Ramlibacter pinisoli: one gene and its partner. Each later gene encodes a partner of the first gene's protein in a complex. Links are inferred from orthologs where the notes say so. Each region holds a gene or a part of one and is shown in the gene's direction. Other genes may lie near its edges.

Region 1 (3,283 bases):
CGACAGCCCCGAGCCGTTGTCGAACGCCGGCAGGTCCGGGCCGATGCGGTCGCGCCACCAGGCGCGCAGCGTCTCCCGTGCCCCCTCGCGCGTGGCCGGGCCCTGGCCCTGCAGACCCAGGGTCAGGAACAGCTGCTGGGCCATCACGTTGTTGCTGTACTTGTTGATGTCGCGCACCACCTCGGACAGCGGCGGCGAGACCGACACGGCCAGCTGCGTCGCCGTGGCCGGCACGCGGCCGTCGCGCACCACGCCGCCGACCCGGCCCCCGACCTCGGCCCACAGGCCGGCCACCGCGCGCGTCGCGTAGCTGGCCGGGTCGGCGAAGGCCAGCGGCCAGCCGCGCTCGCCGCAGGCGGCCGGATAGCTGCCGGCCAGCCGCGGCCGCAGCGGGTCGGTGAAGTCGGCCTTGAGGGTGCTGCGCCAGTCGCCGCATTCGCCCAGCACCAGCGGGACCGTCGACGGCCAGCGCACGCCGGCCAGCGGTGGCTCCACCAGCAGGCGGGCCCGGCCGTCGGTCTGCGGCACCAGCGTGAGCAGCACCGACTTGAAGTTGAGCAGCAGGCCGTCCGGGGTGGCGTTGTACGGCCGCAGCGGCTCGCCGTCGAAGGAGCTCGGGTCGGTGGACACCGGCGCGAAGGCGCCGTGGTCCAGCACGATGTCGCCGGCGACGCGGTCGATGCCCAGCGCGCGCACCCGGCGCAGCAGCAGCCAGAGCCTCTCGAGCACGAGCTTGGGATCGCCCGATCCTTGCAGGTACAGGTTGCCCTGCAGGGTGCCGCCGGCGATCGGGCCGTCGGTCAGGACCGGCGTGGTCCAGGTGTAGGCAGGACCGAGCAGCTCCAGCGCCGCCATCGTGGTGGCCAGCTTGGCGATCGAGGCCGGGTTCACCGGCACCTCGGCCCGGTGGCTCAGGCGAGGCGGCTGGGCCGGATCGACGTCGGTCACCAGCAGGGTCACCGCGTCGCGCGGCAGCCGGGCCTGTGCCAGCGCGGCGTCGACCTCGGGGGGCAGGGGCTGGGCCCATGCGGCGGTCGCCGCGAGCAGGACGGCCAGGAGCGGCAGGACACGCATGGGGCGGATTATCCCGGCTGGCCGGGCACCGATAATGGCCGCCCCGCCGCCGTTCCCTTCCCCTTGCGCCTCCTCGCCTTCGACACCAGCACCGACCGGCTCAGCATCGCCGTGGCGGTACCGGGCCGCGCGCCGCTGGTGCACCGCGGCGAGGGCGGCGCCAAGGCCTCGGCGGCGCTGATCCCGCAGCTGCTGGACCTGCTCGGGCAGGCCGGCGTGCCGCTGGCCACGCTGGACGCCATCGTGTTCGGGTGCGGACCGGGCTCCTTCACCGGGCTGCGCACCGCCTGCGCCGTGGCCCAGGGGCTGGCGCTGGGCGCGGGCGTGCCGGTGCTGCCGGTCGAGACCCTGCTGGTGCTGGCCGACGAGGCGCGGGCGCGCAGCGGAGCCACTCAGGTGCTGGCCGTCCTGGACGCCCGCATGGACGAGGTCTATGCCGCCGAGTACACCTGGGGCGGCAGCGGCTGGCGGCGCGCGGCCCCGATCCGGCTGGCGGCGCCGCAGGCGGTCGGCCCGCAGCCGGGCTGGCTGGTGGCGGGCAACGCCTTCGCCGCCTACCCGGGCCGCATCGCGCCCGGCGCGGCGCAGCTGGAGCTGTGGCCGGACGCGCAGGCCCTGCTGCGGCTGGCGCCCGGGCTGCTGGCGGCCGGCGAGGGCCGGCCGGCCGACGAGGCGCTGCCGCTCTACGTGCGCGACAAGGTCGCCCAGACCACCGAGGAGCGGGCAGCGGCCCGCGCGGCGGCCGCGGGCGCGACAATCACGCCATGAGTGCGGTGTTCGACAGCGAGCAGGCCGGCTTCGTGCCGATGGCCGAAAGCGACCTCGACGAGGTGCTGGCGATCGAGCGCCTCGCCTACGGCCATCCCTGGACGGCCGGCAACTTCGCCGATTCGCTGCGCTCGGGCTACCAGGCGCAGCTGCTGCGGTCGGACGGCCGCCTGATCGGCTACTTCGTCGCCATGAAGGGCGTCGACGAGGTGCACCTGCTCAACATCACGGTGGCGCCGGGCGACCAGGGCCGCGGCTGGGGCCGGCTGATGCTGGACGCGCTGGCCGTGTGGTCGCGCGACCAGGGGGCCCAGTGGCTGTGGCTGGAGGTGCGCACCGGCAACACCCGGGCCCAGCGCATCTACGAGCGGCACGGCTTCCGGCGCGTCGGCGAACGCAAGAACTACTACCCGGCGGCCGCGGGCGGGCGCGAGGACGCCATCGTCATGAGCCTGCGCCTGTGAGGACGGACACCGCCCCGGGGGCCGTGCGCCCATGACCCTGCAGCTCGATCCGCGCCGGGTCGCGATGCTGCGCGAGATGGGCCTGCAGCTGCTGCCCCCGATCGCCCCGCCGGCGGCGCAGGCCGCTGTCGAGCCGTCGGCACCGCCCGCCTCCCTTGCCGCGGCGGCTGCACCGGTGGCCCGGCCCGTGGCCGACGCATCGGCCGCCGCCCCGGCGCCGGTCGCGGTCGTGCCGCCCGGCGCCATCGCATCCCTCGACTGGGCCGGCCTGCAGGCCGCGGTGCAGGACTGCCGCGCCTGCGGCCTGTGCGAATCGCGCCGCAACGCCGTGTTCGGCACCGGTCCGGCCACGGCCGAGTGGCTGATCGTCGGCGAGGCCCCCGACGAGGACGCCGATGCGGCCGGTGAACCCTTCGTCGGCCAGGACGGCCAGCTGCTGGACAACATGCTGCGCAGCCTCGGCCTGGACCGGCGCCGCAATGCCTACGTCGCCAACGTGCTGCGGTGCCGCCCGCCCGGCGGCCGCAACCCGGAGCCGGCCGAACTGGCCCAGTGCGAGCCCTTCCTGCGCCGGCAGGTCGAGTTGCTGCAGCCGCGCATCATCCTGGCCATGGGCCGCTTCGCCGTGCAGTCGCTGCTGCAGACGACCGAGCCGATCGGCCGCCTGCGCGGCCGCGTGCACCGCTACCACGACGTCCCGCTGGTGGTGACCTTCCACCCCGCCTACCTGCTGCGCAACCAGCCGGACAAGGCCAAGGCCTGGGCCGACCTGTGCCTGGCCATGGACCTGCTCGAGGGGCGGGTGGCCGGCTAGAGCGGCGGCAGCGGCTGGAACGCCTGGGGCTCCAGGCGGCGCGCGGCGTAGTCGATGCCGCACCAGCGTGCGTAATCGGCCAGGGTGCGCTCGCGTCCCAGTCCGTAGACGCCCAGCGGCTGGCCGGCCAGCAGCGCGGTGAGCCGGCGCCGCGACCGCTGTT
Region 2 (3,211 bases), on another replicon or contig:
CGGCACAGGTCGCGCAGGTTGACCGCCAGCAGGTCCTCCACGCTGCGCATCGCATCGATGCGGCGGGTGCAGTAGTCGTACCACCGGTTGGCCAGGCCGGCCTCGAGCTCCCGGCGCGCGGTGCAGCCGATGCGCCGCAGGCGTTCGACCTCGGCCAGGACCGTGGAGTCGCGGGCGGCCTGCTCGGCGCGCAGCACCTGCGGGTCGGAGAAGTCGGCGAACACCTGGAAGCAGCCCTGTTGCGACTCGATCAGGTGGCGCCAGTGCTCCTGGCCGGCGGAGTCGATCACGCCGGTGGCGAACGCCCGCGCGCCCAGTGCCCGCTCCTGGCCGGCGAACTCCTTGCCCTGCATGAAATTGAACAGGGCGACCAGGGCGCGCGAGACCTCGGGGTCGGTGGCGGTGTCGGCCGCCTCGAACACCACCGCCAGCAGCCCGGAGATCAGCCGGCCGAAGGCCACGGCGGCTTCCGCCGCGCCCAGGCCCTGGGCGTCGACCCGCTCGCGCAGGCGCGGCAGGCCCTCCAGTCCATGGAGCACCACCGCCACTCGGCTGAACAGGCGCGAGCCGCTGCGGTCGTCGGCCGAGCCGGTGGCCATGCGCTCGAACCGCTCCCGCACCTCGCCCTCGCTGGCCAGGCACTCGGCGACCTGGTGCGCGCGCAGCTCGCCGAACTGCGCGCCGTGCGAGCTCAGGAAGATGCTGGACATGCCGCGCTCGCGCTGCAGTGCATGGATGAAGCGCGCGATGACGCCGACCAGCTCGGCGGTGCGGCCGAGCTGTTCGAGTTCGGCGATCTCGCATTGGCGCGCGGCCAGCAGGAAGTCGGATCCGGATCTCATGGGATCGGGCGTTGCAGCAACAAGCGTGCCGCCAGCTCGGCGGCGGGGCCGCGGAGGGCCTTGGCTACACTCGACCGATGCTGGTGCTGGGGATCGAATCTTCCTGTGACGAGACGGGCGTGGCGCTCGTGGACGCCGGCGGTCCGGGTGTTCCGAAACTGCTCGGTCATGCGCTGCACAGCCAGGTGCAGATGCACCAGGCCTATGGCGGCGTCGTGCCCGAGCTGGCCAGCCGCGACCACATCCGGCGGGTGCTGCCGCTCACGCGCGAGGTGCTGCGCGAGGCCGGGCGCACGCTGGCCGAGGTCGAGACGGTGGCCTTCACCCGCGGCCCGGGCCTGGCGGGCGCGCTGCTGGTCGGCGCCGGCGTGGCCTGCGCGCTGGGCGCGGCCCTCGACCGCCCGGTGCTGGGCGTGCACCACCTGGAGGGCCACCTGCTGTCGCCGTTCCTGGGCGACGATCCGCCGCAATTCCCCTTCGTCGCCCTGCTGGTCTCGGGCGGCCACACGCAGCTGATGCGGGTCGACGGGGTGGGGCGGTACGAGCTGCTGGGCGAGACCATCGACGACGCCGCCGGCGAGGCCTTCGACAAGAGCGCCAAGCTGCTGGGCCTGGGCTATCCGGGCGGGCCGGCGCTGTCGCGGCTGGCCCAGCAGGGCGACCCGGCCGCCTTCGCGCTGCCGCGGCCGCTGCTGCACAGCGGCGACCTCGATTTCTCCTTCGCAGGATTGAAGACCGCGGTGCTGACGCAGGTGCGCAAGCTGGGCGATGGCCTGGAGCCGCGCAAGGCCGACCTGGCCGCCTCGACCGAGGCCGCCATCGTCGACGTGCTGCTGAAGAAATCGCTGGCGGCCCTGCGCGAGACCGGCCTGCAGCGGCTGGTGGTGGCCGGCGGCGTCGGCGCCAACCGCCTGCTGCGCGAGAAGCTCAACGCGGCCTGCGCCCGGCACGGCGTGCGCGTGCACTACCCCGAGCTGGCCCTGTGCACCGACAACGGCGCCATGATCGCCATGGCGGCGGCCATGCGCCTGGCCGCGGGCGTGGCAACGGCCAGCCGCTCGTACGCCTTCGACGTCAAGCCGCGGTGGCCTTTGGCTGAGCTTTAGAACGCGGCAGCGGACTTCCGGCCGCAGAAGGCGCCGAACAAGGAAAAAGGCGCAGAAGAAACCTTGGGAGGTTCTTCTGCGCCTTCTGCGTCCGGGCGTCCGCCCGGGTTGCCGGATTACTTGACTTCGATCTGGCGCGACGTGTTCACCGGCTGCTTCTTGGCCAGGCTCAGCGTCAGGACGCCGTTCTCGAGCTTCGCGCTGGTGGCGTCGACGTCGATCTCCTGGGGCAGCTCGTAGGCGGCCTTGTACTGGCGCTTGGCGTCGGCCTTGGTCTGGATGCGGACCACCGCGCCGTCGATGTCGATCGCGAGGTCTTCGCGGGCGACGCCCGGCAGGTCGAGGGTGACGGTCCAGGCCTTGTCGTCCTGGGTCAGGCCGAAGCCCTGCGACGGGCCATTGCCGAAGAAGGCGTCATTGACGAAACGCTCGAAGCTGCGGTCGAAGGAACGCAGGGCGGGGGCGGTGGCACGGGTGCGAACGACGGGGGCGAGAAACATGGTGGACTCCTTTGAAACCTTACACTGCGCGGCTTTCATTCCATCGATCGCCGCCTGCATCCAACGTGTGCCCGGGCGCCGTGTTTTCAAGAGAAAAATGCATCTGCCAACCCCGCGCCGCCAGGTCTTGAAATCGCTGGCCGCGACGCTACTTGCTCCCGCTTTCGCCCGCGCGCAGGCCCCCGCGGCGCCCGTGAAGCTGGCCATGGTCGAATCCCTCTCGGGCCCGTTCGCCAACACCGGCGAGGCCGTGTACCGCAACCTGCTGTGGGCAGTGGAACGCGTCAACCAGCGTGGCGGCATCAAGCTGCCCGGCGGCGCCCGGCCGCTGGCGCTGGAGCGCTACGACAGCAAGGGCCAGCCCGAGGAGGCACTGGCCGCGCTGCGCTCCGCCATCGATGACGGCGCGCAGGTCGTGCTACAGGGCAATTCCTCGGCGGTGGCGGCGGTGCTGGTCGATGCGGTCGCCAAGCAGAACGAGCGCGATCCCCGGCGTGGCGTGCTGTACCTCAACTACTCGGCGGTGGACCCGGTGCTCACCAACGAGCGCTGCAGCTTCTGGCACTTCCGCTTCGATGCCCATGCCGACATGCGCATGGCGGCGCTGGTGCAGGTGCTGCGCGACGACCAGTCGGTGCGCAGCTGCTACCTCATCGGCCAGGACTACAGCTTCGGCCAGGCGGTGCTGCGCGAGGCGCGCCGCCAGCTGGGCGTGCAGCGGCCGGACGTGCAGATCGTCGGCGACGAACTGCACCCGCTGGGC

The links.
Region 2: the proteins of tsaB (region 1) and tsaD are in contact, whole or in part, in a solved structure (PDB 4WQ4), measured with the Escherichia coli proteins. The link is inferred for Ramlibacter pinisoli from one-to-one orthologs.

The regions. Positions count from the first base shown.
Region 1 is NZ_WSEL01000011.1:183,138-186,420, forward strand. What follows is about bases 12-2,989. They hold tsaB (tRNA (adenosine(37)-N6)-threonylcarbamoyltransferase complex dimerization subunit type 1 TsaB), read left to right. Parts: upstream 12-1,137; coding sequence 1,138-1,842; downstream 1,843-2,989. Other genes in these bases: dacB (D-alanyl-D-alanine carboxypeptidase/D-alanyl-D-alanine endopeptidase), read right to left, coding at 12-1,074; rimI (ribosomal protein S18-alanine N-acetyltransferase), read left to right, coding at 1,839-2,306; GON04_RS26020 (uracil-DNA glycosylase), read left to right, coding at 2,338-2,989. Also shown: more of dacB, read right to left, coding at 1-11; more of GON04_RS26020, read left to right, coding at 2,990-3,120; GON04_RS26025 (GlcNAc-transferase family protein), read right to left, coding at 3,117-3,283. UniProt on the Escherichia coli protein: Required for the formation of a threonylcarbamoyl group on adenosine at position 37 (t(6)A37) in tRNAs that read codons beginning with adenine.
Region 2 is NZ_WSEL01000003.1:576,440-579,650, reverse strand. The notes cover bases 28-2,933. They hold tsaD (tRNA (adenosine(37)-N6)-threonylcarbamoyltransferase complex transferase subunit TsaD), read left to right. Parts: upstream 28-919; coding sequence 920-1,948; downstream 1,949-2,933. Other genes in these bases: GON04_RS03955 (branched-chain amino acid ABC transporter substrate-binding protein), read left to right, coding at 2,546-2,933; GON04_RS03960 (Hsp20/alpha crystallin family protein), read right to left, coding at 2,065-2,448; GON04_RS03970 (nitrate regulatory protein), read right to left, coding at 28-842. In the rest of the region: more of GON04_RS03970, read right to left, coding at 1-27; more of GON04_RS03955, read left to right, coding at 2,934-3,211.